DNA from 3 places in the Exiguobacterium sp. SH0S2 genome. Region 1 is predicted to be linked to each of the others. Evidence: riboswitches for the same ligand, from Rfam matches in the RefSeq annotation. Region 1 holds a riboswitch; each other region holds the start of a gene.
The links. A riboswitch is a leader RNA that binds a small molecule or an ion and turns the genes downstream of it on or off. The one in region 1 is predicted to bind S-adenosylmethionine.
Positions count from the first base shown of each region.

Region 2: another riboswitch for S-adenosylmethionine. It lies ahead of mtnK (S-methyl-5-thioribose kinase); the one in region 1 lies ahead of metK (methionine adenosyltransferase).
Region 3: another riboswitch for S-adenosylmethionine. It lies ahead of EVJ21_RS00670 (MetQ/NlpA family ABC transporter substrate-binding protein); the one in region 1 lies ahead of metK (methionine adenosyltransferase).

Region 1 covers NZ_SJVB01000003.1:285,901-296,277, forward strand. The annotation lists gene EVJ21_RS10100 (bacteriorhodopsin-like) at 1-350, opposite strand, end outside; gene EVJ21_RS10105 (MDR family MFS transporter) at 482-1,663, opposite strand; gene mnmL (tRNA modification radical SAM protein MnmL/YtqA) at 1,840-2,817, shown strand; gene mnmM (tRNA 5-(aminomethyl)-2-thiouridylate-methyltransferase MnmM) at 2,771-3,340, shown strand; gene EVJ21_RS10120 (alpha/beta fold hydrolase) at 3,372-4,088, opposite strand; gene EVJ21_RS10125 (GNAT family N-acetyltransferase) at 4,178-4,648, opposite strand; gene EVJ21_RS10130 (YtxH domain-containing protein) at 4,813-5,310, shown strand; gene metK (methionine adenosyltransferase) at 5,351-6,559, opposite strand; SAM riboswitch class I at 6,691-6,810, opposite strand; gene pckA (phosphoenolpyruvate carboxykinase (ATP)) at 7,129-8,700, shown strand; gene EVJ21_RS10145 (alpha/beta hydrolase family protein) at 8,734-9,492, opposite strand; gene ytkD (RNA deprotection pyrophosphohydrolase) at 9,473-9,946, opposite strand; gene EVJ21_RS10155 (glucose-6-phosphate isomerase) at 10,045-10,377, opposite strand, start outside.
Region 2 covers NZ_SJVB01000002.1:597,325-607,701, forward strand. The annotation lists gene EVJ21_RS07725 (hypothetical protein) at 1-200, opposite strand, end outside; gene EVJ21_RS07730 (FAD/NAD(P)-binding oxidoreductase) at 218-1,411, opposite strand; gene EVJ21_RS07735 (TsoY family (seleno)protein) at 1,755-2,936, shown strand; gene EVJ21_RS07740 (threonine aldolase family protein) at 2,991-4,055, opposite strand; gene EVJ21_RS07745 (zinc-binding dehydrogenase) at 4,105-5,085, opposite strand; gene EVJ21_RS07750 (lactoylglutathione lyase family protein) at 5,088-5,579, opposite strand; gene EVJ21_RS07755 (winged helix-turn-helix transcriptional regulator) at 5,697-6,002, shown strand; gene EVJ21_RS07760 (VOC family protein) at 6,034-6,414, opposite strand; gene EVJ21_RS07765 (GNAT family N-acetyltransferase) at 6,494-6,976, shown strand; gene mtnA (S-methyl-5-thioribose-1-phosphate isomerase) at 7,085-8,119, opposite strand; gene mtnK (S-methyl-5-thioribose kinase) at 8,116-9,270, opposite strand; SAM riboswitch class I at 9,352-9,454, opposite strand; SAM riboswitch class I at 9,660-9,762, shown strand; gene EVJ21_RS07780 (2,3-diketo-5-methylthiopentyl-1-phosphate enolase) at 9,834-10,377, shown strand, end outside.
Region 3 covers NZ_SJVB01000001.1:126,904-137,280, reverse strand. The annotation lists gene EVJ21_RS00710 (M48 family metallopeptidase) at 6-662, shown strand; gene EVJ21_RS15485 (methyl-accepting chemotaxis protein) at 712-1,149, opposite strand; gene EVJ21_RS15480 (PAS domain-containing protein) at 1,146-1,616, opposite strand; gene EVJ21_RS00700 (hypothetical protein) at 1,984-3,234, opposite strand; gene EVJ21_RS00695 (hypothetical protein) at 3,244-4,545, opposite strand; gene EVJ21_RS00690 (DUF302 domain-containing protein) at 4,643-5,026, opposite strand; gene EVJ21_RS00685 (Spx/MgsR family RNA polymerase-binding regulatory protein) at 5,201-5,596, shown strand; gene EVJ21_RS00680 (methionine ABC transporter permease) at 5,627-6,289, opposite strand; gene EVJ21_RS00675 (methionine ABC transporter ATP-binding protein) at 6,261-7,295, opposite strand; gene EVJ21_RS00670 (MetQ/NlpA family ABC transporter substrate-binding protein) at 7,305-8,126, opposite strand; SAM riboswitch class I at 8,204-8,307, opposite strand; gene EVJ21_RS00665 (iron-containing alcohol dehydrogenase) at 8,349-9,365, opposite strand; gene EVJ21_RS00660 (aminotransferase class I/II-fold pyridoxal phosphate-dependent enzyme) at 9,362-10,377, opposite strand, start outside.

The DNA of each region.
Region 1 (10,377 bases):
ATCAATTTCGTCAGCAGTCCCGACTTCATCTTCCCCTTTAAATTGAGGAGAAGCGGGAACTTCACGAGCAAGAGCGGTGTCGTCACGAGCCAATCGATATAACGAATCTCGGTTGGAAAACCTGTGATCTCAGACAACAGTCCCGAATCACCAACGGCGTCCTTCATGAAATAGTAATGAATGGCAGCGACAAACGTGACCAAGGCAGCGACCGTGGCGACGGAACGATATTCCGGGTCAAGGCTGTTTCGTTCCACTAAAAAATAGAGTGTCGCGGCGGCCATTCCGACAAATCCGACCCAAAACATGTATTGGGTCGCGAGCACGAGTAAATTGACTTCTTCGTTCATGGTGTACATCTCCTCATCGGCTAGAAACAGGAAACGACGGAACGATTATGTGAAAGGATCCTTTACCTAGATTTTAAATGAGATTGCAACATCGCATGCGAATTGAATACGCGGTCGATGTGCAATTCGAATCAAGTTTGACGATTCAACGAACTGATTTTCATAAAGAAGAACAGCGCTGTGATAATGAGTAGAAGCAGCAATCCAAACACAGCGTTCATCCCGAGTAAATCGAACGTGAGTCCTGAGAGCGTCGGTCCAATCATCCGTCCGACCGACGCGGCGATGTTGACGAGTCCTTGGAACTGTCCGGCTTTACCTGGAGGTGCAAGTTTTGCGGCGATCGTCGGAACGGCCGGCCAGATGAACATCTCACCGATCGTCATGACGATCATCGCGACCATGAACATCGTAAATCCTCCCGCGAACGGGACGATGATGAAAGCAGCGAGGAAGATGATGGCACCGACGACGAGTTGGCGCTTCAAATCGTCTTCAAAGTAGCGCAGCGCCCGGTTGAGGAGCGGTTGGGCGAACACGATCAACGCTCCGTTGACCGTCCACAGCAGTGAATATTGGCTAATCGTCACACCGAGGTCTTTCGAATGGACGGCGATCGTTCCTTGCCACTGGACGTAGACGAACCAGAGTGCGGCATAACCGATGGCGACAAACCACAGCGATTTCATCGTCGCGCCAGAGAGCGTCGTCGCCGCGGCCTCGAGCTGAGATTGGACGATTGGGCGACCCGGGTTTTTCAAGTAACGCAGGCCGAACAACAGCACAACGACGAAAAGGACCGACAAGAAGAAGTTCGCATAGAAGATCCACTCGATGTTGATACGCGCGATCTGACCGCTCATCGCCGTCCCGAGGGCGACACCGACGTTTTGGGCGACGTAGATCGCGTTGAACGAGCGCCGGCCGCCTTCAGGCCAGATCAAACCGGCAAACGCGTACACGGTCGGAAAGACGAGCCCACCCGAGAACCCGATCAAACCGAGCCATGCCAAATACCCGAAGAACGTGGCATGAAACAATAAGAAGCCGAGCGAGCTCGCGAGCAACAGCCCGACCGAGATGACAAGCGTCCGCTTCCCGCCGATGCGGTCGAACAACGTCCCGCCGATATAGTTACCAGCGATGGCGAGCGCTGAGTTGACGAGCAGCGCAATACCTGCGAGCGTCATCGACTCGCCTAAATATCCATTAATGTAGAGTGTGTTAAATGGCCATAAAAAAGACGCCGCCGTTGTGTTGAGCGCCATCGCAATGACTAGAATCCATACCGAAATCGGCATTTTATTGTTCATACCCGTTACTCCTTTCATTCCTTTAAACGATAAAAAATCCGGCACGACGGCCGAATCTGTGATGAGTCCTTCTCCAAGCTAACGGAACGCTACATAACTGTCAAGAAAATTTACTTATTATGAAGTAAAGCAAGCTCCACCTTGTGATAGCATGAGCAAGGAAGGAGAGGATAGCATTGAATAATCCGTTTGGCCAAGCTAGATTCCACAAATTAAATGAAGCGTATCGTCGCGAATTCGGCGAGAAAGTGTTCAAAGTCCCGCTCGATGGCGGCTTCACGTGTCCGAACCGCGACGGCCTCGTCTCAAAAGGCGGCTGCACGTTCTGTTCGGATGACGGCAGCGGCGATTTTGCCGGCAACGCCTGTGATCCGATCCCGGTCCAGTTCGCCGAGGGCACGGCCCGTCTGCATCGGAAATGGAAGCAGGCGTCGTATATCGCCTACTTCCAAGCGTTCAGCAACACGTACGCACCTGTAGAGCGCTTGCGCGAGCTGTTCGAACCGGCACTCGCAGAAGAAGGCGTCGTCGGCCTGTCGATCGCGACACGTCCCGACTGTCTGCCAGACGACGTCGTCGACTATCTCGCTGAGTTGAACGAGCGGACGTCACTCACGGTCGAACTCGGCCTGCAGACGATCCATGATTCAACCGCGAAAAAGATCAACCGGGGTCACGACTATAAGACGTTCCTCGATGGTCTCGCGAAACTGCGGAGCCGGAACATTTCCGTCTGCGTCCATATCATCAACGGGCTTCCCGGTGAAACGCCAGACATGATGCTCGACACGGCCCGAGAAGTTGCTAAAATGGATATACAAGGAATCAAGATCCATTTGCTCCACGTCTTAAAACAGACGCCGCTCGCCAGACAATACGAGTTGGGGCTGCTCGAACTCATGGACGAGACGACATACGTCTCGCTCGTCTGCGATCAGCTCGAGTACTTACCGCCTGAAATCGTGATTCATCGATTAACGGGCGACGGTCCACCCGACTTATTGATCGGACCGACGTGGAGCCGGCACAAAATGGCCGTCTTGAACGCTATCAACGCCGAGTTGGAACGTCGTGATTCCTTCCAAGGAAAAAAGAAGGATGAGATCTATGGGATTAATGAGAGTTTTACCGTTCGCGAAGCATCTATTAAGTGAACACGTTACAGACGGTGCCGTCGCCATCGATATGACGGCCGGCAACGGACACGATACATTGTTTTTAGCAGAACGAGTCGGAAGCGGCCACGTCTACGCGTTTGACGTCCAAGAGGCGGCAGTCAAGGCGACGACAGACCGCATCACCGCCGCCGATCTGCTTGATCGTGTCTCGGTCGTCCACGACAGCCACGACACGGTCAAGGCGGTCGTCGCGGATGAAACCCGCCCGATCACGGCGGCCGTCTTCAATCTCGGCTACTTGCCCGGGAGCGACAAGTCGATCACAACGACCGGCAACACGACGATCGACGCCCTCGAGCAATTGCTCGACGTGATGGCCGTCGGCGGTGTCATCGTCGTCGTCATCTACCACGGCCATGAGAGCGGGAAAGTCGAGCGGGACGAGGTGCTCACGTACGTCGAGTCACTCGACCAAAAACGAGCCGGCGTCCTCCGTTACGGTTTCGTCAACCAAATCAATCATCCGCCATTCATCGTGGCGATCGAAAAACGGGCATGAAAACAGGCGACTCACGCGAGTCGCCTGTTATTTATTCCCGAATCAATTCATAAAACGTTAACAGCGTCTCCGCGAACTTCGTGTTCAACCGTTCATAGCCAAAGTGCGGGAACCCTTCGAGTCGACGGATGTAGACTTGGTCGCCGCCGATTTTGCGGCAGACGTTCAACGTCAGCTTCACGTCGGCGAAACGATCGTCCGGCGCGTAGAAGCAAGCGAGCGGTAAGCGAGGTAAATGTTTCTTCTCCTCTTGATGCTCGACGATCTCTTCTTCGATTTCGCGGTACTGCGCGTATGTGATCTCGCCGAAACGAGATGACTCTTCCCCACCACCGGTGAACGTCATCATACTGAGCGGCAAATCGGGGCGGAACCGGTCGACCGCACTGGCGACGACTTGTTTGAGCCCGCCGATTTGGCGGGACGAATGCCAATCAAAGAGCGGGGAGATGTATGTCAAACTCCCGAGCGGCACGTCGTACTCTTGCAGGAGGCGGTTCGTCAAGAGCGCCCCGAGACTGAAGGCGATGACGTGAATCGGTAGTTTGGACTGACTCGCTTCCCGTAGCGTGTTCTTGATCAGCTGTTTATGGTCTTCTGCCGTTAGTCCGACCGTCTGTCCGGTCACGACGAGCACCTCATAGTCGACACTGAGTCGCTGCAAAAATGCTTCGCTGAGTCGGGACGTGAACTGCAACGGGTAAACGATCACGATGACCCCTTTTCGTGATTCTTCTTCATATGTCATGCTGTCACCTCATTATTAGTATGTCTCATCAATTCTAACAAAAAACATCAGCCGCTGACTGATGTTTGAAAGAAAATCCGTCTGGAGTCTTAGCGTGGGTCGTAACGCAAATGGATGAGCTCCATCGGTTGATCGTACACTTCTTCTTGAATTCGGTTCAGTTCGGTGAACGCTTGATGGCTTAAGAACGCGATCGCCTGCTCGTTCGAACTCTCGACGTACAGCTCGATCGGTTGCGCTTTCCGCTCTTGGAGATGTGTCAGCAGTTCTGCCCCAAGTCCTTGGCGATGGTGAGCCGGATGAAGATAGAGACGAAGCACTTCCCACGTATCACCGCGGTCGATCGCATGGTAAAACCCGATAACGTCTCCTTCGGCCTCACCGACGATGAACAACTGTTCTTTCGCTTCTTCACTCGAACCGATGGCCCGGACGATCTCTTCTTGTTGATAGGCGCGCTCCATCACCTTAGACCGAACGTCATCTGTCACACTGATGGTCGCAAGTGCGATATCTCGAATCGTGGCGGCATCTTCTGGTACGGCTTCCCGCATCTTCATAACAGCTTCCCCCTTTTGGCCAATCTAGTACTATCATTCCCCATCACGTAAAAAATATCCTGCCCTTCTATTACTTTTTCGTGTCGAAATCAAGCAGAACGTTATTTTCTATTTTAACTAGGGTATATGAGTACCAATGCCAACTTACAAAGGAGTGTTTAGACATGGAACCAACATTACAAAACGATCCGCACGCAGCTAACGCTAACAACCCGAATCGCCAATTCGACCAAACCAACTCGGGTGGTCCTAGAATCAACGTCGTGACCGGGATGCTTCTCGGTGCGCTCGTCGGCGGTCTGATCGCCCTACTTAGCTCGTCGAACCGCGAGACGACGAAACAGTCGCTCACGAATGCGAAGTCGTCTGTCGGCGGTCTCGTCGACACGATCAAAGAAGATCCGGCCGGTAAAGCGTCTCAAGTCATCGAGCAAGTGAAATCGGCGTCAGGTATGATTCAAGAAGTGTCGACCGATGTGCAAAACGTCTATGAAAAAGTTGTCGGTGAAGTCGACACGGTCAAAGAAGACGTGAACAAAGTCGTCGAGACGGCCCAGGAAACAAAATCAGATTTGCAAGATATTGGTGAGAAAGTCGTCGAGGCGAAAGATACGGCACTCGGCAACGAGAACGCAACAAACGAAAATAAACCACAAGCATAATAAAAAACGACCTTTCGCGAGAAAGGTCGTTTTTTATTGCTTATGCGAAGCGTTTTGCGCCTTCTTCAAGCACTGCCGCTTTGTCCGTCTGCTCCCATGGGAGTTCAACGTCTGTGCGACCAAAGTGTCCGTAAGCTGCTGTCTGTCTGTAGATCGGGCGACGAAGGTCGAGCATCTTGATGATGCCGGCCGGACGAAGGTCGAAGTTCTCACGAATGAGTTCAACGAGCTCAGTCTCGCTCAATTTACCAGTGCCGAACGTGTCCACCGCGATTGAAACCGGGTGTGCGACACCGATCGCGTATGCAAGTTGAACTTCCGCTTTGTCAGCAAGTCCAGCTGCCACGAGGTTTTTCGCCACGTAGCGGGCCGCGTATGCTGCCGAACGGTCAACTTTGGTAGGATCTTTACCTGAGAACGCACCACCGCCGTGGCGAGCGTATCCACCGTATGTGTCGACGATGATTTTACGTCCTGTAAGACCTGCATCACCTTGTGGTCCACCGATGACGAAACGGCCAGTCGGGTTGATGAAGTATTTTGTCTCGGCGTCGATGAGTTCAGCCGGGATGACTGCTTCGATCACGTGTTCTTTAAGGTCCGCTTGGATCTGCTCGAGCGTGATGTCTTCTGCGTGTTGCGTCGAGATGACGATCGTATCGATACGGACCGGGTTGTTGTCTTGGTCGTATTCGACAGTTACTTGCGTCTTACCGTCTGGACGAAGGTAAGTGAGCGTTCCGTTTTTGCGGACTTCTGCCAAGCGACGTGACAATTTGTGAGCGAGTGAGATCGGGAGCGGCATGAGTTCAGGTGTCTCGTTCGTTGCATAACCGAACATGAGGCCTTGGTCACCGGCACCGATCGCATCGATTTCTTCGTCAGTCATTTGACCTTCACGAGCTTCGAGCGCTTGGTCGACACCGAGTGCGATGTCTGCCGACTGCTCGTCGATTGCTGTGAGTACAGCACAAGTCTCAGCGTCAAAACCATATTTGGCGCGCGTGTAGCCGATCTCACGAACAGTTTCACGTACAACTTTCGGGATATCCACGTAAGTCGATGTCGTGATTTCACCAGCTACGAGCACGAGACCTGTCGTGACAGACGTCTCAGCCGCAACGCGGGCGTTTGGATCTTCAGCCAAAATTGCATCCAAAATCGCATCTGAGATTTGGTCACAAATTTTATCCGGATGTCCTTCAGTGACGGACTCCGAAGTGAAAAGTCGACGGTTCAAGTTTGACATTTCGAAAAACCTCCTATTAATAAGGGTGATGTGTGGACGGTACTCGTTCCCCTTACGCGTTGCTTTGGGACGGTAATGAAAAAAACCTTTCGCCACGTTCAATGGGAAAGGTTGAATCGTTCTTCCTTACCCTCTTATCGTTCGAAGCTGTCGCTTCGCTTCAGGATAGCACCTTTTCCGAAAAAGACTACAGGATCGGACGGTTGCTGGGCTTCGTAGGGCCTTGTTCCCTCCACCGCTCAGAATAAGAGTATCCGTTACGAACACCATCATATAAATGCCATACCGTTCTGTCAAGCGTATCCGCTTAATTTGTAAATTTCTTCGTAATCACGGAAATCATTTATGTTTGTGAAATATCAAACATTTTTTTGACGGTTTCCGTTTTTTCACTCCCCGCTTATACAGAATATGTTAGAATGTCTTTGTAAGAAAGCGCTTACTTTAAAGGGTAAAGAAATGCTTGTTTTTGATTAGTGTGTCACATATAATAAAAAGTGTCATACTAATTAATCGCGGAAGTATGCGGATTTCATCCACATCTATTTAGGGGAAAGGTGGGATTCAGGATGGCGACTACGCTCCTGAAAATCGAAGAATTAATTAAGGGTGCCGATGTATTACGGAACTTAACGGTTCCAGAACTGGTGGAAGAAGCCATTCGTAACGGTGAAGGCGTACTGACGAAAGACGGGGCTTTATCGGTCAGTACAGGGAAATTCACAGGGCGGTCACCGAAAGACAAATTCGTCGTCCAAGATGAAGTCAGCAACTCGTTAGTGGACTGGGGTCCGGTCAATCAGCCGATCGCAGAAGACAAGTTCACCGCTCTTCTCGACAAAGTCCTCACTCATCTCGAGACGAAACAGAAGCTGTATTATCTCGAAGCTTCGGCTGGAGCAGATGAGCACTACACGCTACCGGTACGCGCCATCACCGAGTATGCGTGGCACAGCTTGTTCGCGAAGCAGTTGTTCTTGCGAGAGTGGCCGACGAGAGCTGCGTTTGACCCATTCACGGTCATTTATGCACCGAGCTACAAGGCCGACCCAACAGTTGACGGGACGAACTCAGAAACGTTTATCCTCGTCTCGTTCGCCAAACGTACCATTCTGATCGGGGGAACAGAATACGGCGGCGAAATTAAAAAATCGATTTTCTCGGTCATGAACTTCCTATTACCTGAACAGCACGTCTTGTCGATGCATTGCTCGGCCAACGTCTCGGACGCCGGGGAGACGGCGCTCTTCTTCGGACTATCGGGCACGGGCAAGACGACGCTCTCGGCCGATACGGAACGTCATCTCATCGGTGACGATGAGCACGGTTGGTCACCAGACGGCATCTTCAACATCGAAGGCGGTTGCTACGCCAAGACGATCAACTTGTCGCGTGAGAACGAGCCGCAAATTTATGACGCCATCCGTTTCGGCTCGTTGATTGAAAACGTCGTCTTGAACGAAGACCGCTCAGCCGACTACAAAAACATCTCGCTTACCGAGAACACGCGAGCAGCTTACCCGATTCAATTTATCGATAACGCGATGCTCCCTTCACGGGCCGGTCACCCGAACACGATCGTCTTCTTGACGGCCGATGCTTACGGGGTGCTCCCGCCGATCAGCAAGTTGACGAAAGAGCAGGCGATGTATCACTTCCTATCCGGCTACACGTCAAAACTAGCCGGCACGGAGCGCGGCGTGACTGAGCCACAAGCAACGTTCTCGACTTGCTTCGGCTCACCGTTCTTGCCGCTCGCCCCGGAACGGTACGCCGACATGCTCGGTAAGTTGATCGAGCAGCATAACGTCGACGTCTACCTCGTCAACACGGGTTGGACCGGCGGGGCTTACGGTGAAGGGTCACGTATGAAGCTCAGCTACACACGGGCCATGGTGAACGCCGCGATCAACGGTCAATTGCGTGACGTCGACACTGTGAAGCACGACATCTTCAACGTCGACATCCCGGTCCATATCGATGGCGTCCCACAAGACGTGCTCAACCCACGTGACACTTGGAAAGATACGGCTCATTACGATGTCGAAGCGCGAGCGCTCGCCTTGAAGTTCCAACAAAACTTTAAACGATTCACGAAAGCGAGTGAGAAAGTCATCGCGGCCGGCCCAATCGTCTTTTAACTCAAAATGACTAGTACCCCGCTCGGGTACTAGTCATTTTTTTCTTGCAATCGCCAACATCCAATCCATCGCTCGGTCCGTCGTCTTCCATTTTTCCCAGAACGGGAGCTGATGGGCGAACGGCAAGATCCAAAGCTCTGCTTGCGAACCGATCTTGTCGGCGAGGGCGGTCGCATGACGAAGCCGGACTTGCTCGTCGTCCGTCCCATGAATGAGTAGCGTCGGCGCCTGCCAGTCTTTGAAGAGCGGAGACCGTTCGACATACGCCTCATGGACCGCCTCCGGGTCTCCCCCGGTCATCCGGCGCAACATCTTCCGCATCGAACGCTGTTCTTCATACGTCCACTCCAAATTCGTCACACCCGCCCACGACGTGACCGACGTGACGGGACGTTTTGATGCGAGCGACAACGCCATCATGCCGCCCCGGGAAAAGCCGAGGGCGTGGATCGTCTGGTGCGTCCGGCTAACGCGGTCATACAGAGACACGACGTCCTCTAAGTCGGCGCCTCCGAAATCCTCTTTCCCGGTCCCCCCGTGGTTTCCGCGATAGACCGGCGCCACGACATGGAACCCTTTCGCCGCGAATTGCATCAGCCGAGGCAACCGGACGTCACCGATCCTTCCGGTGCCGCCTCGTAAATAAAACAGCACCTGGCCGTTCGGGCGTTTTGGCGTGATCGTATAGGCGACGACTTCTTCCCCGTCACTCGTCTCGTACCAACCTCGATGAACGGGGTATCCCGCATAAGGAGGCAGGACGTCGACTCGATCAAACCAACTTTTTGTCATGGAGTACTTTCATCGTCTCGGGCAACACTTTATCTTTCATCATGAAACTGTAGCGGCCGTTACGGAGCAGGTTCGTCGGTAACGTGTCCAACAAGACGGCCCCATCGGTCTCATCGACGGCCGGATGATCCTCGAACCGCTCGATCTCCGCAAAATAAATATTTTTGATGACGGTGTCGCCACGCCCGAGCACCCGGTACTGCCCTAAATAATGGAGCGTCTTGACGATGCCTCCCGTCTCCTCGTACACTTCCCGAATCGCCGCGTCATCCTCGTGTTCTCCGGGTTCGACTTTCCCTCCCGGAAATTCGAGTCCGCGCTGCTTATGCTTCGTGAGCACCCATTTGTCCGCATAGCGGGCGACGACCCAGACGTGAAGCGGCGTATCCGAAAATGGATAGTGCTCGAAGCTCAACTCGACTTTATTGTGATAGTAGTCCGTGAATGTCAACATAGTCCATCCCTTTCTTTCCCGTGTCTACTCTCACTTTACCTTGTCTCACCCTAGTTTCAAACAAAAAAATAGGCCCGCCGAGGCGGACCTACAACAAATCATTGGTTTAAGCGCTTTTCAAGCTCAGCTTTTTGTTCTTCGTAACCTGGTTTTCCAAGCAACGCGAACATGTTCGCTTTATATGCTTCAACACCTGGCTGGTTGAACGGGTTGACTCCGAGAATGTAGCCGCTCATCGCGCACGCCTTCTCGAAGAAGTAGAACAAGTAGCCGAGATGATATGGCGTCATCTCTGGCAATTCGACGACGAGGTTCGGCACGTTTCCGTCCGTGTGGGCGAGGAGCGTTCCTTCCGTCGCCTTGTCGTTGACGAATTGGATCGTCTCACCGGCAAGGAAGTTCAAGCCGTCGAGGTCTTGTGCGTCTTCAGG
Region 2 (10,377 bases), on a different contig from region 1:
GAGTCGAGGAGCGTGTCGACTTTTTGTCTCACTTGCTGGTCGTTCAACGTCGCCATCCCGAAATCGACGGCGTCTTCGAGGCGGCGAAGCGACTTCTCAATCTCGGGCAATCGTTCGACGAGGGAGACGAGCGCTTGCTCGACGTCCGGCCGCGTCAACACAGATTCTAATGTCTGTTCTTTCGTTGGTGTACGTTCCATCGTCTTCTCCCCCTTTCTCACATCGTCCCTTTCAACATCCCGTTCCAATACATGACTGGAAGAAAGTCTTTTTTCAAGATGTACATGCTGTGGCGTTCTTTCGCTTGATTGAACGGCATCGACTCTTGTGGAACTTTCTCGTAATCAAATTCGGCCAAGATGAGTTTGTTGTAACCTGTGACGATCGGGCAAGACGAGTAGCCGTCATACGACGCGACCGGGACTTGACCATACATGAGGTCACCCACATTTTTAGCGACGACGGGCGCTTGTTTCCGAATCGCGGCCCCGGTCTTCGACGTTGGTAAATTCGTGCAGTCACCGAGTCCGAAGACGTTTTTATACTGTTTATGTTGAAGCGTGTACATATCGACATCGACCCATCCACCCGCGTCCGCAAGCTTGCTTTCTCGAATGAATGTCGGTGCTTGCATCGGTGGCGTGACGTGAATCATGTCATAGCGCATCTCGAACGTTTCACCGCTATCTAACTGTTCAAAGACAGCGACTTTGTCATCTGCTTTAATTTCGATTAAATTGACACGGAAATGTGTGTCGATCCGTTTTCGTTCGAGTACTTTTTCGAGCGCCGTCCGATATTTGGCAACGTCAAAGATAGCCGGGTTGGCCGATCCGAAGACGATCTTACTATTATCGCGGACACCTGTTTTCACAAAGTAATCTTCTGCCATATACATAATTTTTTGCGGGGCCCCGCCACACTTCACAGGTGATGCCGGGTGCGTGAACAACGCGGTCCCGCCCTCAAAACCCCTAAGGGTATCCCACGTGTAGTCGACGTGTTGATACGAGTAGTTGCTACATACTTGTTTCGTCCCAAGCGCTGCTTCTAACCCTTTGATCCGACCCCAATCGATTTCAATCCCCGACGCGACGACCAAGTAGTCGTAATAAATCGTCCCGTTGACAGCCGTCTCGACTTGATTGGCTTCTGGGTCGAAGCTGATCACCTTGTCCTGAAGCCATTTTGCACCTTTTGGGATGAGTGTCGCCATGTCTCGCTCCGACTCTTCTTTTTTCGCGGCACCGGCTCCGACGAGCGTCCAAAGTGGTTGATAGTAGTGTTTCTCTTCAGGGTCGATCAGCAAAACCTCATCGGCTAAATGATGTTTTTCACGAAGCAGGCGAGCAGCGACGCTAATCCCTCCGGTACCGGCTCCGACGATGACAACTCGATAATGAGTACGCATAAAGCAATTCCCCTTTCGTTTCCGTAGATGACCGACAAAATTATGTCAATTCAGTGAACTTACCCACGCCTTCAGCATAGTTGAAAGCGCATACAACTTATATAGGGGAAGTCCCTCAATTTCTCCCGGACTATAGGACGCAACTATGATCGTCGTCATCTAGTCATGAAGTGCCCCAGTTGTTTTCCTGGGTCAATCTGTGAGTTAAATCACTTCACCCGACGTGATTTCCTCATCAAAACGGCATAGGGGATTCCCCTCATTTGACGAGGAAAGTATTGACTCCATTATACCATAGGGGGTATAAATTGGTTATCTAATTTTTTAGGAGGACTTTTTCACAATGACACAACGACCTTATCATCCGCTCTACTTCTTATCAGCACTCGGTAACGGCGGGCTCGCCGTCTCGTTCTTTATGTATTTCATGTTTTTGATTCCGCATCCGGATTCACCACTCCCCCATTTCGATCATTTGCGGGCCACGTTTGAGAAAGGAGGAACTGCGCAAATTCTCGTTGTCGCTGTCTCCCTCATCATCTTGGCGCTCGCGGTGAACCATTTCCGCCTGCTCATTTGGAACGTCCGCTCGTTCCACACGTACAAGCGAACGTCGGCTTATCAGGCTCTCAAAGGCACTCCGGGTGAAGTGGCGGTCATGGCCGAACCGCTTACATACGCGATGAGCGTCAACGTCGTGTTCATTCTCGGCGCCTTGTTCGTCCCTGGACTATGGGCCAACGTCCAATCACTCTTCCCGTTCGCCTTGCTCGCATTCTTGGCAATCGGCGTCTACGCGCTCGTGCTTTATGTTCAGTACATCTCCAACGTTATGGCGAACGGTAAATTCCCGGTCGACAACTTGAATCAATTCGGACAATTTTTAGGAGCGTTCGCGTTTGTCATGGTCGCTGTCGGTTTAGCGAGCCCTGCCGCGATGTCGACGACACCATGGGTCTATGTCACATCGACGGTCGCCTCCCTCTTGTTCTTAGCGCTCGTCAGCGGTATCCTCCTCTTCTTCGGCGGTATGAGTTTACGTGCCGTATTGGCGAAAGGTCTGGCCAAACCTGGCGCACCGACCGTCTGGTTACTGATTCCGATCTTCACGCTCACTGGAATCACGTTCGTTCGAATCTATTCGATGGTGTCGCACCGGCTACTCGAGACACATGTCAACACGGCGCTACTGTTCGTCGTACTCGGCTTCCTGTTCATGGCGAGCACTGCCGTCGGCTTGATCGGATTCCGTGTATTGCGTCGTCTCGACTATTTCAACGAACAGCCTGATGGCGCGGCGAGCTTCGGCCTCATCTGCCCAGGTGTCGCCTACGTTGTCCTCGGTATGTTCTTCGTCCACTGGGGACTCGTTCAAAACGACTTCATCACAGCGCATAGTCTGATGCACTACGTCATCTTGTCACCGCTCGTATTCGTCCAAGCGAAGACGATCCAATGGCTCATCACACTGTCGGTCAAACACCTTTCACTACGAAAAAACGTATCCAAACTTGAGGCCGCGTAAGCATCGTTCCTCAACAAAAGCCCTGTCGAAACGATTGTTTCTTCAGGGCTTTTGTTATTGTTGATGGGAGAGTACCTCGAACAACTTGTCGAGCCGAGACGTATCGATGTCTAAAAACGCATCCCCGACACTGATCTCGGTCGAACAATGACCGTCATGCGGCACGACGTACCCGGTGATGCCGATGCCTGTCTCCGTTTGGACACGCTCGATCCAATTCGAGACGGTTTCTGCGTCCCCATTCATATGAAGGTGGAACATGTTCGTCACCGGCACATCCGGCGTCGTCCAGACACCGTCGAGCGCATTGAACCGGGTTGCGAGCGCTTTGGCATGTTCGTAGTACGTTCCCATTCGGTCTTTCCTGAGCTCATAGTAGTAGTCGGCCGGGGTGATGTACGGGTATAAGCCGATCAAGTCGCCGCCATAGCGCCGTTTCCAGATTCTTGCCTCGTCACAGAACGCTTTCGGTCCGCCCAAAATCGCCCCGGCGACACCGCCGATCCCTTTGTAGAACGAGACGTAGACGCTATCGAACAAGGCGCATACTTCTTCGGCCGTCTTCTCATAATATGGTAACGTCTCGAACAGGCGGGCCCCATCGAGATGCAGATGAATCCCCCGATCCCGGCAGTGCCGGCTGATCGCTTCAAGCTCATCAAACGGTGGCAAATAACCGCCGAGCTCACGTTGCGGCAACTCGACCAACAGGCAAGCGACGTCCGGTAATGCCTTCACTTCTTCAAGCGTCATCAATCGGTCCGCTCCCCCGATCAAAAGCGGCTCGAGGTGATGCAGCTGTCTCAACCCGTCTTGTTCATGAATCTCCAAGTGACAGAGCGGATGATAGGCGACGCTTCGATTAGCCGTCTCGTCTGACCAGATGCGTAAGGCAATCTGTTGTGCCATCGTGCCGCTCGGAAAGAAAACAGCGGCTTCCGTCCCGAGCCGCGTGGCGAGCTTTTGTTCGAATTGTTCGATGACCTCACCCGTCCCATAATGGTCGCTCGTTTGCTCCGGGTCGGCTTGCTCGAACGCGCGCTGTAAGACGCCGACGTTCCGTTTCCCGTGCCCGCTCAGTTGATGCGTCGTCTGTTGATATGACGTCCGTAAATCCATGTCATCCCCTCCAAAAGAAGCCCCTTGTCACGAGACAAGAGGCCAAGATTTAGTCGCGTACGCGGACGATCAACTTGCCTCGTACTTTCCGCGTCTGAAGCTGTTCGAGTCCGTCTTTCAAGCGGTCGAACGGCAATACGTCGGTGACGAGGTCGTTCAGTTCACCCGTTTCGAGCAGTTTCATCAACTCCTCAGCCATATACGCCAAGTTGCGAATCGCGCGCTCGTCTTCGCTCGCATGGGCCGCACCGAGGGCGACTTCATGGATCGATGGTGACAGCGTGAACCCTTTCATGTTCGACATGTCAGGCGGACCGGCGATATGAGCGAGCTGTCCGCTGAACGCGAGGCGATCGAGATCGGCTGTCGCCACGTCGCGGCCGACCGTGTTCAAAATCAGATCGACACCACGGCCGTCCGTCAGTTCCATGATTCGTTCCGTCACGTCCTCGACGTTGTAGTCGATTGCGACGTCGGCGCCGAGTGATGTGACCCATTCAAAGTTTTCCGGCGATGCCGTCGTGAATACTTTGAGACCGAGCTTTTTCGCGAGCTGAATCGCGTAGCCGCCGACCCCGCCCGCTCCGGCGTGGACGAGAATCGTCTCTTTATCGCGCGTGTTCAGCTTCTGCATGACCGCTTCATACGCCGTCATGCCGGCACAGAGGATGGCTGCTGCCGCTTCGTCGCTCACGTCTTGCGGTACGACGGCACAAGCACGCGCGTCGACGACAGCGTACTCGGCGAAACCTCCGTTGTTCGCGAGACTCGTATGGACGGCGATGCGTGAGCCGGTGATGATGTTGGCGATGCTCGAGCCGACTTCGACGACTTCGCCGACGAGGTCGACGCCGAGGATGTGCGGGTATGCCCAGTTCGGGTTGCCGTTCGTGCCGACTTTATAGTCGACCGGGTTCAAGGCGACCGCTTCGACTTTGATGAGCAGTTCGCCCGCGCCCGGGGTCGGTCGTTCGATGTCCCCGAGGTGCATATTTTCTAAGCCAGGTTGTTCAAGTAGCCATGCTTTCATGATTAGTACGCTCCTTCCGAATATGTCAGTTCATACGAATGCGAGTAGATCTCGACGAGGTTGCCGAACGGATCTTCACAGTACACCATCCGGTACGGCTTATCGCCCGGGTAATACTCGCGGATCGGCATCCGTTGTTTGCCACCGTGGGCGACAATCTTCTCGACGAGCCCTTCGATGTCTGGGTCTTGGACGCAATAGTGGAAGATGCCTGTTTTCCAAAACTCAAAATTATTCTCCGGTTTCTCGTTGTTAGGGAACTCGAACAGCTCGATGCCGATCTTGTCACCGGTCGACATGTGGGCGATGCGGAACTTGCCCCAGCCCGGGCCGAACACGTCGGTGCACATGACGCCGATCGGTGAGTCATCCTCAACGACGTCCGACGGTTGCATAATCGTGTACCAGCCCATCACGTCTTCATAAAATTTCACTGCTTCCGTCACACTGGGGACTGATAGCCCGATATGTGAGAATGTACGTGGATAAGTCAAATTGATCCGCTCCTTTTTGGTTGCTCATTTGGGTCGATAACGATAAGATACCTTCATCGTAGCAAGAAAAAAAGTACGCACATTGAAGTAACTACCCGAAAGCGAGGCGAACTGAACATGACGACCCCGTTCCCCGTCAACAAGGCGCTCGACATCATCGGCGGTAAATGGCGTCCACAAGTGTACTGCACGCTCGAGACCGGCCCGCGCCGCTTCTCGGAGATTCAGCGCGCCATCCCCGACGTCAGCCGCAAAGTGTTGACCGACCAACTGCGCGAACTCGAACAGCTCGGCATGGTCCGACGCGACGACTATTCGACCGACAAACAGCTCCACGTCGAATACTCCCTCACCGAGGAGGCGTTTAGCCTGCAACCAGCGATGAAGGCGCTCTGCTCTTGGGGCGAAACCCGAGACGAATAAACCCTCGCCAAGTTTTCCGGCGAGGGTTTTGTCATGACGCGAATAGGCTGATGAGGTTCCCGTCCGGATCGACGACGATGGCGTAACGTTGTCCCCAAAACGCGTCCCACGGCTCACGATGAATCACGTATCCTTGTTTGAAGATAGCTTCAAACAGTGTATCGAGCGCTTCACGGCTGTCGCACAGGAAAGCGAGCTCGACCCGATGCCCCGATGCCGGTTTCCATTCCCCATACACCGACTCCGCCACCTCGACTGTGTCAAAGGCGAGCCGGACGCCGCCTTCGTCAACTTCAACGTGCGCTTCCCCGTTCATTGATACTGGAATCGACAGTCCGAGCAGCCGATAGAAGTCGAGCGCTCGCTTCATATCCTCGACGACGATGCCGACCATATCTAGTTTGATTCCCATGTGGTCACCTCACTTCTTGAATTGATGGTACTATCGAAAGTGTAGCACCTATCTATCCTTTTGAAACGAGGAAATCACTATGACGTATAAGTTCGCTTTGATGACACAAGCGCAGGCCGAAACAATCGCCTTCAGTTGGCATTACGATGGAGAGTATGCTTTTTACGATATGGAGGCTGACGAAGACGACTTGGCCGAGTTTTTAGACACCGAACAACGAGGGCAATCGGTATTCGCCATCACGAACGATGGCGAACTGGTCGGTTTCGTTAGCGTGCATCAAACAGACGCCGATACGATTGACCTCGGTTTAGGCATGAAGCCAGGTCTGACCGGAAACGGGACCGGACGAGCGTTCGTCACCTCGATTCTTGATTTCATCGAATCTACGTTCGACCCAAATCGTATCACCTTGTCGGTTGCCACGTTCAACGCGCGGGCGATTCGCGTGTATGAAGCTTGCGGGTTTCGACAAGTGGCTTCGTTTCAACAAGACACGAACGGGAGTACGTTCGACTTCATCGCATTAGAACGCAAAAAGCGCCCTCAGGATAGATTCTGAGGGCTTTTCTGCTGCCCGGTGCCTTTGTCGACTAAGTAAATCTGGCCATTCCCGTCTCATACCAAGACGGTCACACTTCATCGTTCGGGCAAGCACGGAGCTGCTGTTTCACACGTGAACCGTTCCCCCTACATGGTGTGTGATCGCTGCTTCATTCGGCTCGAACACGCCCGCTTCGGTGATGAGTCCGGTGATCAGTTCAGGCGGTGTGACGTCAAACGCCGGGTTAAAGACGGTGATCCCGACCGGCGCCGTAGGTTGTCCGCCGATATGGGTCACTTCTAGCGCGCTCCGCTCCTCGATTTGAATCACATCGTCCGCCGTCAAATCGAACGTCGAATGCGGGGCCGCGACGTAAAACGGGATCCCGTAATGTTTAGCCAGGACGGCGAGCTGAAGCGTGCCAATCTTATTGGCGACGTGACCCGTCCGTGTGATGCGGTCAGCGCCGACGATGATGGCGTCGACCCCTTTCGCCTGAATCGTCCAAGCGGCCATATTGTCGGTGATGAGCGTGACGTCGATGTCGGCCTGGTCGAGTTCCCAGACGGTCAGGCGTGCCCCTTGGAGGAGCGGCCGCGTCTCACAAGCGAAGACGTTAAACGCGATACCTCGCTCTTTCCCGACGTAAAACGGAGCGAGCGCAGTCCCGTAACGCGACGTCGCGATCGCCCCGGCGTTACAGATCGTTAAGACGTTCCCCCCTGCTGGCAGCACCGTGAGCGCATGCTCCCCGATGGCCCGATACGTGTCGACGTCTCGCTCGAACAGCGCGATGGCCCGATGTTTGATGTCAGTCGCGATCCTTTCAAAGTCGTCTCCGACGTTGAATCCGAGAAGCGACTCGATCACGTTTTGCAGATTGACCGCCGTCGGACGGGTCGCGATCAACCGACGGCCGACGAGGTCGAGCCGGCGTGTGAAGTCCGGGTCATCTTGAAGCCGGACCGCTTCTTTCGCGAGCACGAATGCGCCGAAATAGGCGATGGCCGGCGCGCCTCGGACTTGTAACGTCTCGATGGCGTGCTCCGCCTGTTCGAGCGTCGCGATCGTCACGTACCGCTCCTCATGGGGCAGTAACGTTTGGTCTAAAATGACGAGCTCGTCCCGGTTCGGGTCGAAGCGAATGTTTTGGACTGTCATACGCGTACCCCCGCTAACAGCGTCACTAAATCATCGATCGAACGGATATCGTGGCGCTGTTTAATGAGCGTCGTGCCGAGCGTGAGCGCTTCCCGTTTCCGCTCGAGCCGGACCGTTTCCGGTAACGTCTCGAGGTCATTGACTCCTGCGAGGCCGATGGCGCGGCGAATCAGTTCGCATCCGGCATAGCCGATCGTGTCGCTAAAGATGGTTTGAAGTAGCTCATCGACGAATCCGTCCGTGTTGAACGGTTCGACCGCCGTCTCAAACTTCGTCCGGAACGTCTTCTCAAACGTCTCCCATACCGTCAATACGTCCGTGAACCGTTCGAACCGTTTGAGTGGGTCATGGAACGTCGATAGCGTCAAATGGGCGACGATTTGCCCGATGTCAAAGCCGAACGGTCCATAAAAAGCGAACTCCGGATCGATGACTTTCGTCTCTTGTTGCGTCGCGAAGATGCTGCCTGTATGTAAGTCCCCGTGCAAGAGCGCGTCGTGTTTCGTGACGAAACCGACTTTCAGTTTCGTGACCTCCACTTTCAATTTCTGGTCACGCCAAAGCGCTTCGACGTCCTGACGGAGCGCGGTTTCGATGTTGTTCGATTCGGCATCTTTGTACGGATCGGTGAAGATCAGTTTTTCAGTGATATCGCATAGTTCCGGGTTGTAATAATCCCGTTCTTTCCGCTTCTTCTCAATCGGGCCGGCCGCATAGTCGGACGTCTCAAACAACGTCTGTCCTAAAAACTCACCGATGTGACGGGCAAGTTCAGGATACGTTTTCCCTTCCAAATAGCCCGTCCGGACGATATCAAAGTCGGACAAGTCTTCTAAAATCGTGTAGGCGAGCGTCCGGTCACTGCCGAGAACGACCGGGACGAAACGCGGGACGACGCTGGCGAATTCGCGCAACGCGAGCTGCTCGATCCACGCCCGTTCAAGTGTGAGCGGCCAACTCTCGCCGACGACTTTCGCATACGGTAGCGCCTGCTTGACGATGAGGCTCGTTTCGCCTTGACGGATGCGGAAGACGAGGTTCAAGTTGCCGTCCCCGATCTCCTCGCAATGCGCGATGCCCCCATCTTCGAGTAACCCTAACGTTCTGACGTGCTCGACGACTGTCTGTTCTGTAAATGGTTGATAAGCCATGTCTGTTTCCCCTTTCGGTATATTCCCCACAAAAAAAGCCCCTTTCTCCGCGAGAAAGAGGCACAGCCGTAACGGTTGTTCCTCTCATCTGTCAGACGTATGTCTGGTGGATGTAGCACCGTGCCTACTGGTCGGTTGCTGCGGCGTCATCGGGCCAATTCCCTCTGCCAACTCGCGATAAGAGTGTCGTATTCGATTGTGTGAACTTGTTGTGATGAATAATACGGACTCGACCCCACCTTTGTCAACGGCAATTTGCTGGAGCAACGGTCACTTTTTTTATGCATATATGGTAACAACGAACTCAAACTTTTTTTCTCAAAAAAAGGAATTGACGAACCGGATATTGTGTGACAAAATTCAATTAAATTTCACAACTTCAAAATACATTCTTATCAAGAGCAGACGGAGGGGACAAGCCCGATGATGTCGCAGCAACCGACCCGATTGGGCACGGTGCTAATTCTTGCAGCGTAAGCTGAGAGATAAGAGTTCATTTTTTTATGATGACCTCTTGCCTCGGCATGGGGTCATTTTTTGTTTGACCGGAAGGAGGAACGAACATGAGTATTACTGCCACATATGAAATCAGCCGGACGGACCGCGTCGCGACTGTCGCCGAGAAAATCGCCCTCGAACTGACCGTCGGCACGTGGACGGAACTGCCTCACCTAGAGCAAGAACAATTAAAGGCGTATCGGGGCGAGATCGTCTCAACGACGCATACGGAAACGACGAGCCGCTTCACAATCCGTTATCCGCTCCATAACGTCACGCCCGACTTCTCATCCATCTTGACGACGACGTTCGGGAAATTATCGCTCGATGACTCGGTACGCTTGATCGACTTAACGTTACCCGAAACGCTTGCATCTGAATTCCCCGGAGCAAAGTTCGGTGTTCAAGGCGTTCGTGAGTTGCTCGACGTCCATGATCGCCCGCTCGTCATGAGCATCTTTAAAGGGATCATCGGCCGTGATTTACGCTTCTTAGAACAGCAACTTCGAGACCAGCTCGCCGGCGGCATCGACATCGTCAAAGATGATGAAATCCTATACGACAACCCGCTCACTCCGTCGCTTGAACGAGCTAAAATCGGAGCGGCCG
Region 3 (10,377 bases), on a different contig from region 1:
CAACGATGAGCGTAAGTATCATCCGCCATAAACGGCGAAAGAAAGCGGCTTTCTACATAACGGCCGAAGGGATCGAGCTCCGCATCCCGGCCCGACTGTCGAACCGGGTCGTCGAGACGATCTTACGCGAGCATGCGGACTGGATAAACGACCGGCTCGCGGCATTACCTAAAGCCCCGTCATTGCCGAACGACCGGCTCCGTTATCGAGGTGAGACCGTGCCGCTCGTGCGCACGAACACCGTTGACGCCTTCGACTACGACGGGACAGCTTTCCGTTGCCCGGACCGGTGGGACGAGTCCAGGATAGGGGCCGCATACGAGGCGTGGCTCCGCGACGAGGCGCTCACTTATGTCACCGGGCGGGCGCCCCACTATGAACGTCTGCTCGGGGTGAGCGCCGCGCGCATCCGCATCGGCCATCAAAAGACGCGCTGGGGCTCGTGCAGCTCGCGCGGAACGATCTCGATCAACGTCCGGCTCATGCTCGCCCCGGTTGAGGTGATGGATTACGTCATCGCCCATGAGTGGACGCATCTCGTCCATTTCGACCACTCCAAATCGTTTTGGTCGACTTTATCCTCTGTTTATCCGGACGTCGATGGTGCGATGGCCTGGTTGAAACAACACGGTCATACGCTCGTCGTCAAAAAAACCAATTGAGCGGACTCGCCACCGACGACGGTGGCGGTTCCTTCAATTGGTTTTTTCGTCAGATCGCCGAAGTGAACTGTTCGGCCGTCCCGTTCAATGACTGGGCCGACTGCTCGATCTTCCCGAAGCGTTCGAGCGTCGCTTCCATGATGTTGACACTCGCATTAATGTCTTCGTTCGATCGTGAGACGCCGTCGACGATCGAGGCGAGCTCTTTGTTCATCCCCTCGGTGTTGGCCCGGACCTCGATGACGGCGCGCTCGACGAGACGAGACAAGTTACGGACCTCGGTCGCGACGACGTTGAAGCCGAGGCCGTGTTCACCTGCCCGCGCCGCCTCGATGGCGGCGTTCAGTGACAACAGGTTCGTCTGGGCCGCGATCTCTTTGATCGTGCTGGCGATTTTCGTGATCTCTGCCGCTTGGTCTTGAAGGTTGCCGAGCGTCTTCAAGTTTACCGATGCGTCCGACTCGAGCCGCTCGATCGTCCGCTTCAAATGTAGGCTCTCCTCCATGCCACGGCGGGCCCGGTCATCAAGATTCTCGGCCATATCACGGAACGTGCGGGCGTATCGTTCGATCGTCTGTTGCCGCTCGGTGATGTCCGAGGCGATCTTGACGACACCGATGACGTCATCCCCTCATAGATTGGCATATACGTCGCCTCGAGCCAAATCGAGTCGCCCCGGGCGTCGACGCGCTCGATCTTGTCGGCCGAGCTGAACCCGTCGAACAACTTGTTCCAAAACGCTTGATAGTCCGTACTGTTGACGAAGTTCGGCGTACAGAACAGATGGTGCTGCATCCCGATCATCTCGTCGCGTTTGTATTTCATCGCCTTGGCGAAGGCGTCGTTCACATCGACGACACGGCGCTGGCGGTCAAATCGAATCATCGCCATGTTCGCTTCGATGGCGCGAAGCACGTCTGGTGACGATAGGCTGACATCTCTCGTTTCAATCATTCCGATAATTCCCACCTTTATAATTTGAGTTATTTCAGGACATTTTTCCTTTGTTAGTACAATCGAGTTCAAGTGTAACTTGTGATAAAAGTCCTGACTAGCGCCGTTTTTAACAGTAAGTCAATATCTTGAGTTTGAAGTATTTACCAACTTCATCACAGGTTATCAGACAATGAATCGCAAAAAAAGAACTCCTCGTTTACAGGAGTCCCATTCGACCTTTTCGTGAAAATGACGGTGCTGATCTTGTAAAAAGATTTGCTTCTACATAGTTGTCGATTCTTCGGTCAGTTGCGTGCGACTGTCGGATTCATCGACACCGCCAATCGTCGCTGCAGCCGAAGTCTCATCAAACCAAACGCTCTGCTTACTCCACTGCACTGGGGAAAATTTCATGGAATATTTTCGCACCTTCACTCGACAACTTGAACTGTTCGTCCGTGTTCATATCTTTCACGAAGACATCAACTTTCTGCGAACGTTTGTGGTAACTCAACTCGAACTGTTGACCACGATTTCCTTTCAGCAGCGTCAAATACATGTACTCTCCCGCTTCCCCATTCTTGGTCGAAGGTGTCCCCGTCTCGAGCGCCTCGGTCAATCGTTCATAGCCTTGCCCCTCGGTGCTGACTGCGTCCGGATAGTAAAACGGGACACTGGGATGGTACGGGTATTTATGGACATAACCGATCGAGACGGCATCGGTATCGGTCGGCTCCGTGATGAATGGATTCGGTTTGAATCGAATCGAGATCGTCTTCGTCATCTTTTGACCGTTTGACTCGTAGGTTAATTCGTATAACGGAAACGGTTCGAGCGGTTCGAGCGTACCGCCTTCAAGAAGCGTCCGGACACTTAAGTTGTCGACTCCGTCCAGTAATTCGCCATCGTTCAACGAATGCTGTCCATAGTGAATCCCGTCACTCGACATTAACATGTATGGCGTCTTCGTCTTCGTGCCATATCCTAACGCAACATGAGTGTCCTCCCTGACCACGTAAGGAGCAAAATCTAAATACGGTGTGAAGACCCCGTCGTCCCCGATTCCAAACTCGATGGACCCGTTGAAACCGGGCGAGATCGTATAAAGACTATCCAAGAATGGACGAATGGTGAGGTCTTGCCCGTAAGGATGGATCGCTTCTTCCCGTGATAACCTTTCCCGAATTTCTTCTGTCCCGCTTACTACGCTAGGTAGCAATGGAATCTCTCGCGCGGTCTCGTCTTTCAAAAACTCCGGCCTTGCCTCCAGCTTGACCGCCCGGTATCCCTCAACGTGGTCCGACTTACACAGCGCGTAAACGGAATCACCTTCGACGAACGATGTCTCATTGAAGGCGTATGTTTCAGTATCGGGCTCAGTGAACGGCATTCGGCTTGCAAACGTCACGCCAAGTAAGGATAGATGGTCCTCCTCGATATCGTTGAGTAACTCGCCTTGTTCACAATAGGTCAACATGTCCTTGGCCTTGATTGCCTGCACTTCAAGGTCATGTGTGATGTGCTCTGCCGTCCAATGGGCCTCGACAACATCATATCGGACTACTTCTTGGTCCCGGGCGCATCCTGCAGCCAAAACGAATAGCGATAGACAGATTCCTAATCCGAACTTTTTCATCAGTTCACCTCAATTCTTCGGTTTCTTCTTCAAGTCGGGGAAGTAGGACAAGAACGTCTCGGCCCCTTCGCTCGTCAGTTTGTACGTCTCACCGGTCAGTTTATCCGTCAAGAAGATATCTATCTTTTTTGAGCGCTGTTTATACGTCACTTCAAACTCTTGGCCTTTCAGCCCATCGAGAATCGTCAACTGATGATACTCGCCCGCATCCCCACTGCGATTGACCGATTCTGCCGCGTCTATGGCGTCGATCAAGTCGGTCATGTCGGTCCCGGCTGCCTTGAGGACATCCGGATAAGCAAGAGGCTGTTCATGGCTGAACGGTTTCTTATGTAAATAGACGAACGGTTCATCAGATTGCCACATGGACTGCATGTCGGTATGCTCCTGCTGAAGATCACGTTCTTCTTCCGTGATGAACGTCTCTTCCCGATACGTGATTGTCACCGTGTCCGTGATCGGCGCTCCGTCTTTCATGTACGTGAACGTAAAGATCGGGTAGCTCTTGCCGGACTCAAGTACCTGTTCGGTGAGCGGAATCCGTTCAATTTTTAATGATTCATATCTCGGGGCCGCCTCGGTCGCGTCAAACGTGACTTCAATCGGTTGAGACGAGAAAGAACCGTTCTGATGCCCCATCAACACGTACGGAAGCTTCTCTTCTGGACTGAAAGCCATCATCATTTGGACGTCACCCATCGACGACGTCGCCGGTTCGAACGTATTGATCGGGAACAGCGTCGGCCAACCTTCGACAGCGATCTCCATCTCCCCATACAGCGCCTGTGAGAAGCTGAATAACGAATCTGGAAACAATTCAAGTTCATGGTCATATCCGCTCTTTACCTCTGATTGCAGGAACATCGCTCCGTCCGAGGCTTTCGTCTGTAACACGGCAGGAGCACGGCCGATCGAAGTTCCTGTCGACGCGCTTATCTCTTCTGGGAAAGAGGGAATCACTTCCGCTTGGAGACGATGAGAGACCATATCGCGGCAGATTGCATAAGATTTATCCCCTTTGACGTATGTCACACTTTTGAACATGTAATCTTCCCCTGAGTTCGTCAAGGGGGACCGGCTCGCCACGACCGTGTCGAAGACCGTTAACTCCCCGTCTAGCGACGTCGTCAAGTCACCCGTGCACGCCGCTAACGTCTCATCGATATCGGTGACCGGCTCTGCCTCAAGCGAATATTTATTCACGGTCCAATGGTGATCGATATAATCCAATTTCAACGCGCTCGTCTCGTCTTTTCCGCATCCGGAAAGTAAAACCGCGCTCAACAGCATCCATTTGACAGATTGTTTCAACGTTTCCGCCCCTCGTCTTCTTGATGACCCAATTTTACCATTATCTTATTTATTAAAGAACATAAAAAAACCCGCCTTTGTCGGCGGGTGTCATCTCTTATATACTGCGGTCGATGGCGCGTGTCAGTCTAGTCTCGACATCCAGTGCGATGGACTGGAGCGACTCGTCCTCGATCAATTCGATCAGTTTCGTCGGTTTCGGCATGCCGACGTGGGTCGCCCCGTCTTTCGTGAAGACGGCGAGCTTGCACGGCAGGAAGTAGCCGCCCTCACGGTGCGCCGTGATGACTTTCTTGGCCTCTTTCGGGTTGCACACTTCGAGGATACGATAGTCCCCGTCGATGGCTTCACCTTTCTCTTTGAGCGTATCACTCAAGTCGAAATCCCACAGCACGCCGAACGCTTCGTCCTTGAGCGTCGCTTTCAACTTTTCGACCACTGCTTCGACCGACTGATCCGTCTTCACCGTATAATCAAACATGTAAGCCCCTCCTTGTTTGTTGTCTCTCTCGTCATGTACCCGAACTCGCTTGAAACGAATCGTTCCGACGATTTCGAAAAAAGTATATGTGATTTGAAACATATTCTACGCCGAACCCGTATAATCGAGAGACAATAAAGTAATCCAACCTTAGGAAAAGGAGAAGTGGTTGTCGTGACGGTCACCGTATTCACGCATACAAGCTGCAGTTCTTCCCGCAAGACGCTCGATTGGTTACGCGAACAGAATATCCCGTTCATCGAGAAGAAATTGACCGACCAAGGAATGTCGTTCACCGAGTTCAAGGAGATGCTCCGGCTCACCGAAAACGGGACGACCGATCTCTTGTCTGTCCAAAAAAGTGTCTACAAACAAGCGGCCGACCAGCTCGACGAGATGTCGCTCCGCGAACTGTACAGTTTTGTCGCGACGCATCCGCAGATCTTGAAGAGTCCGATCGTCGTCGATGACAACCGGATCCAGATCGGGTTCAGCGAGAAAGAGATCCGGACGTTCATCCCGCGGCATAACCGGATCGCCGACTTGAAACGACTATTAGACAAACAGTAAGAGCGCCGCAAATTTTGCGACGCTCTTTTGTCAGGCTTTCTTTAGACGGGCCGCCAAGCGGTTGCCGAATGATTGGATCGACTGCACGAGCAGGATCAAGACGAAGATCGTCACGTACATGACTCCCGGCTCGAACCGGAGATGCCCGTACTGATAGGCGATATCGCCGAGTCCACCCGCACCGACGAGACCCGCCATCGCCGTCGCACCGATCAGACCGATCGTCGCGATCGTCAGACCGAGCACGATCGACGACCGCGCCTCACGGATCAATACGTACCAGATGATCTTACGCGTCGAGATGCCCATCGCCTCGTACGCCTCGACGACGCCGCGATCGACTTCGAGCAGTGCCGACTCCATCAAACGGGCGATGTATGGCGCCGTGAAGACGATGAGCGGCAACAGCACGCCTTGGACGCCGATCGTCGTCCCCATGATGAAACGGGTGAACGGCAAGATGAAGAATAGCAGAATGATGAACGGGATCGAGCGGACGACGTTGATCACGCTCGACAATGCCCCGTAAAAGTAACGGTTCGCGAGCCGTCCATTCGGCCGCGTCAAGACGAGGAGCGTCCCGAGCGGCAAGCCGATCAGTGTCGAGATGACGAGCGCGATGCCGGTCATCGTCAGCGTCTGGATCGTGCCCGTCCAAATCAAGTCACCCCAATTTCCCCAAAACTGCAGCATGGTTCGTCACCTCCTTCACTTTGACGCCGCTCGCTTCAAGGTAGCGGACGGCTTGGTCGGTCTGTGCCTGGTCCCCGTCGAGATGGACGAGCAAGTTGCCGACGAGACCGCCTTTCAGCTTTTTGATCCCGCCCCCGATGATGTTCGGCAGCAGGCCGAACCGTTTCGTCAACTCGGCGAGGACGGCCTGTTCGGTCTGGTGACCGATGAACGACAAGTTGACGAGCGTCCCGTGCGAGCTCAACACGTCGACGACTTCTTTCGGCACGTCGAGGTTCGCTTTCAAGAAGCGGCGCGTCGTCGGATGTTTCGGGTCCGAGAAGACGTCGAGGACGTCCCCTTCCTCGACGATCTTGCCGGCGTCGATGACGGCGACCCGGTCACAGATGCGCTCGATGACTTCCATCTCATGGGTGATCAAGAAGATCGTCAGCCCGAGCTCGCGGTTGATCTCGAGCAACAGATCGAGGATCGACTCGGTCGTCTCCGGGTCGAGCGCGCTCGTCGCCTCGTCACTGAGCAGGATGTCCGGCTCGTGGGCCAAGGCCCGAGCGATGGCGACGCGCTGTTTCTGGCCGCCGGAGAGTTGCTCCGGGTAATGTTTACGGTGATCGGTCAGTCCGACGATATCGAGATACTTGTCGACCCGCTCGCTGATCGAGCGTTTATCGAGTCCTTCTAGGCGGAGCGGGATGGCGACGTTGTCTTCGACGGTCGCAGTCTTCAGCAGGTTATAGTGCTGGAAGATCATCCCGATGCGGTGACGGAGCTTTGATAACCCTTTTTTGTCGAGCGTCGTGATGTCTTGCCCTTCGATCTCGACTTGACCTGACGTCGGCCGTTCGAGCAGATTGATCATGCGGATGAGCGTGCTCTTGCCGGCGCCGCTCCGACCGATGATGCCGAAGATCTCACCCTTTTCAATCGTCAGCGAGACATCGTCGAGCGCAGTGACGGTCCCTTTGTTTACCGTGAACGTTTTTGAGATCTGTTTGAGTGCGATCATAGTGCCTCCTTAAAACGCCGGGACGATCGAGCCGTCGAACGTCTCTTCGATGAACGTCCGGACCTCGTCCGAGTGGTAGTAAGATTTGAGTGTCTCGACGACTTCATCGTCTTTGTTGTCGGTACGGACGACGACGTAGTTCGGGTACGGGTTGTCGACCGTGTCTTCATGGAACAAGGCGTCCTCATTGATCGATAGGCCGGCACCCATCGCGAAGTTCGTGTTGATGGCCGCGAGCGCGACTTCCGGGAGCTGGGTCGGGAGTTGTGACGCCTCGAGCTCGATGAATTCGAGGTTGAGCGGGTTCTCGGCGATGTCACGTTTCGTCGCCTTGTCCGTCAATCCTTCTTTCAAGGTGATGAGTCCGGCCGTCTCATACAGGCGCAGCGCCCGAAGTTCGTTCGCCGGGTCGTTCGGGACGGCGACTTTATCGCCCTCCTTCAACTCCTTGATGTCCGTCAGCTTGTCCGAATAGAGCCCCATCGGGAAAGCGACCGTCTTGAACACGTCGTCGATCTTATAGCCTTTGTCCGCCTTCTGTAGCTCGAGGAACGACAGCGTCTGGTAACTGTTCACGTCGAGACTGCCTTCGTCGAGTGCGGTGTTCGGCGTGTTGTAGTCGTTGAACACCTTGATGTCGAGCTCGAGGCCATCCTCGGCCGCGAGTTCTTTTACTTTCTCGGCGATCTGCTGGTGCGGTCCGCCTGTCACGCCGATCGTGAGGGCTTCTGTGCTGAGCGCTTCGCTCGCGTCCGATTGGCCGCACGCCGACAAGGCGATGGCCGCGAGTAGAGATGTTCCTGCGAGTACTGTTTTCTGTTTGATGTTCATGAATGATTCCTCCTCCAAAATAAAAGCCCGCTACTCATAAAGAGTGGCGGGCACGACAAGTCAAAGACAGTCGGACACGCTCATCTCCCAGACGTTTCGTCTGTTGGAATTAGCACCATGATCATTACGATCTGGTTGCCGGGTTTCATAGGGCCAGTCCCTCCACCACTCTTGATAAGCTATCGGTCTTATTTAATTGTTATCATCTTACTTTTAATTCTTTTATTTGTAAACAGAAAATACTAAATTTTCAAAAATTATTTTCAAATAGTCAATATCGAGCGGGACGGGTGAACGTTGCAATTCGGTCTCGACCCGGACCGCCTCGACCAGTTGCGGGATGTCGGCCGGCACGAGTCCGAGCGTCTCAAGTGACGTCGGCGCGCCGATCCTGGCGAGCCACGCCTCTAAATATGGGGCGTCAGACGAGCCACGCAACCGTTCTTGGACAAGGAGGCCGAAGCCGACCTTGTCGCCATGTAAGAACGGATGGGTCGACTCGAAGCGGCTGAGCGCGTTGTGGACAGCGTGGGCGACGGCAACGCGTGTCCCGGCGTCCCCGAAACCACCGACGGCACCGCCGACGGCAAGGATGTGATCGACCGCGAACCGGGTCTCTGGCCCATACGCGGTGAAACTGGACTCACTCAAGTCGAGTTCGACGAGCCGGCCGCATTGCTCGGCCAAGGCGAGACCGGTATTGACGCCGGCATCAGGCGAACTGTCGCCGCTCAAATAGCGGGCCTCGTAAAACTTGGCGACCGTGTCGATGACGCCGGCCCGGAAGTAGTCGTACGGCGAGTCGGTCACGACCCTTGCGTCGACGATGACCCGCTCGATGACGACGCGAAACACGTCGTAGCGGTCATAGGTGCCGTGCTCGTCATAGATGACGCTGAGCGGTGTGAAGGCGGCACAGTTCGAGGCGAGCGTCGGGATGACGATCAGCGGGACACCTTGCCGGTAAGCGACGAGTTTCGCCGTGTCGACGAGCTTGCCCCCACCGACGGCAAGGAGGACGTCCGCATCCTTCAAACGGAGCCGTTCGACCTCGGCGTCCGTGCATTCGCCACGGAACAGCGATGTCGGATAGGCAGTGATCGCTGGCAGGACACGCTTGACGACGTCAAAACCGTTCTGCCCGCGCAGCACGTGAGCACGACGGCCAGCGATCAATTCATCGAGCCGCTCGAGCCCGTCATCCGCATGGTCGTACTCGAGCACGGCTTGGCGGATCATGCCCGGACCTCTTCATACGTCGCGAACAGTTTCTCGATCCGCTCGACGGCCTCGTCGATCTTCGGCTCGGCGGAGACGAGCCCGAACCGGACGTACCGCTCGCCTTCTGAGCCGAAGAAATAGCCCGGCGTCACGGCGACCCCTGCCTCGTGGAGCAGCTTATGCGAGAACGATTTTGCGTCCCCGTCCGGCACTTTCGCCCAGACGAAGAACGAGCCACTCGGGGCCGTGATGTCCCATCCGGCCTGACGTAACCCGTCGACGAGCCGGTCGCGGCGGGCCTCATACAACCGTGACAAGTCGTCCCGGAGCGAACGTGGCGACTCGAGCGCGGCGATGGCCGCCTCTTGGATGGCCGAGAACACACTCACATGGACGTGGTCTTGATACGTGTTGATCGCCTCGATGATGTCGCGGTTGCCGACGGCGAAAGCGACCCGCCAGCCGGACATGTTGAACGCCTTCGACATCGTATACACCTCGATGCCGATGTCTTTCGCACCCGGCGTCTGCAGGAAGCTCGGCGGGACGTGCCCGTCGAAACCGATGCTGCCGTACGCGAAGTCGTGGACGACCATGAGGTCATGCTTATTCGCGAACCGGACCGTGTCGTCAAAGAACGCGGGCGACGCGACGGCGCCGGTCGGATTGCTCGGGTAGTTCAAATACATGAGTCGCGCTCCCTGCGGATCGAGCGTCTCGTAATCAGGAAGATAGCCGTTCTCTTCCCGGAGGACGAGGTCGTGGACGACCGCACCGGCGAGACGCGCCCCCGAGATGTAGTCCGGGTAGCCCGGGTTCGGGAGCAACATGCCGTCACCTGGCTCGAGCACACATTGCGGGAGCGTGATGAGTCCCGACTTGCTGCCGATCAAGATGGCCACTTCGGTCTCGGCATCGAGCGCGACGCCGTATTCGGTCTGGTAGAACGTCGCGACCGCTTGCTTCAGGCGCGTCTGTCCCCGGAACGGTCCGTATTGGTGTGTCGCCGGGTCGAGCAGGGCCGTCTGCA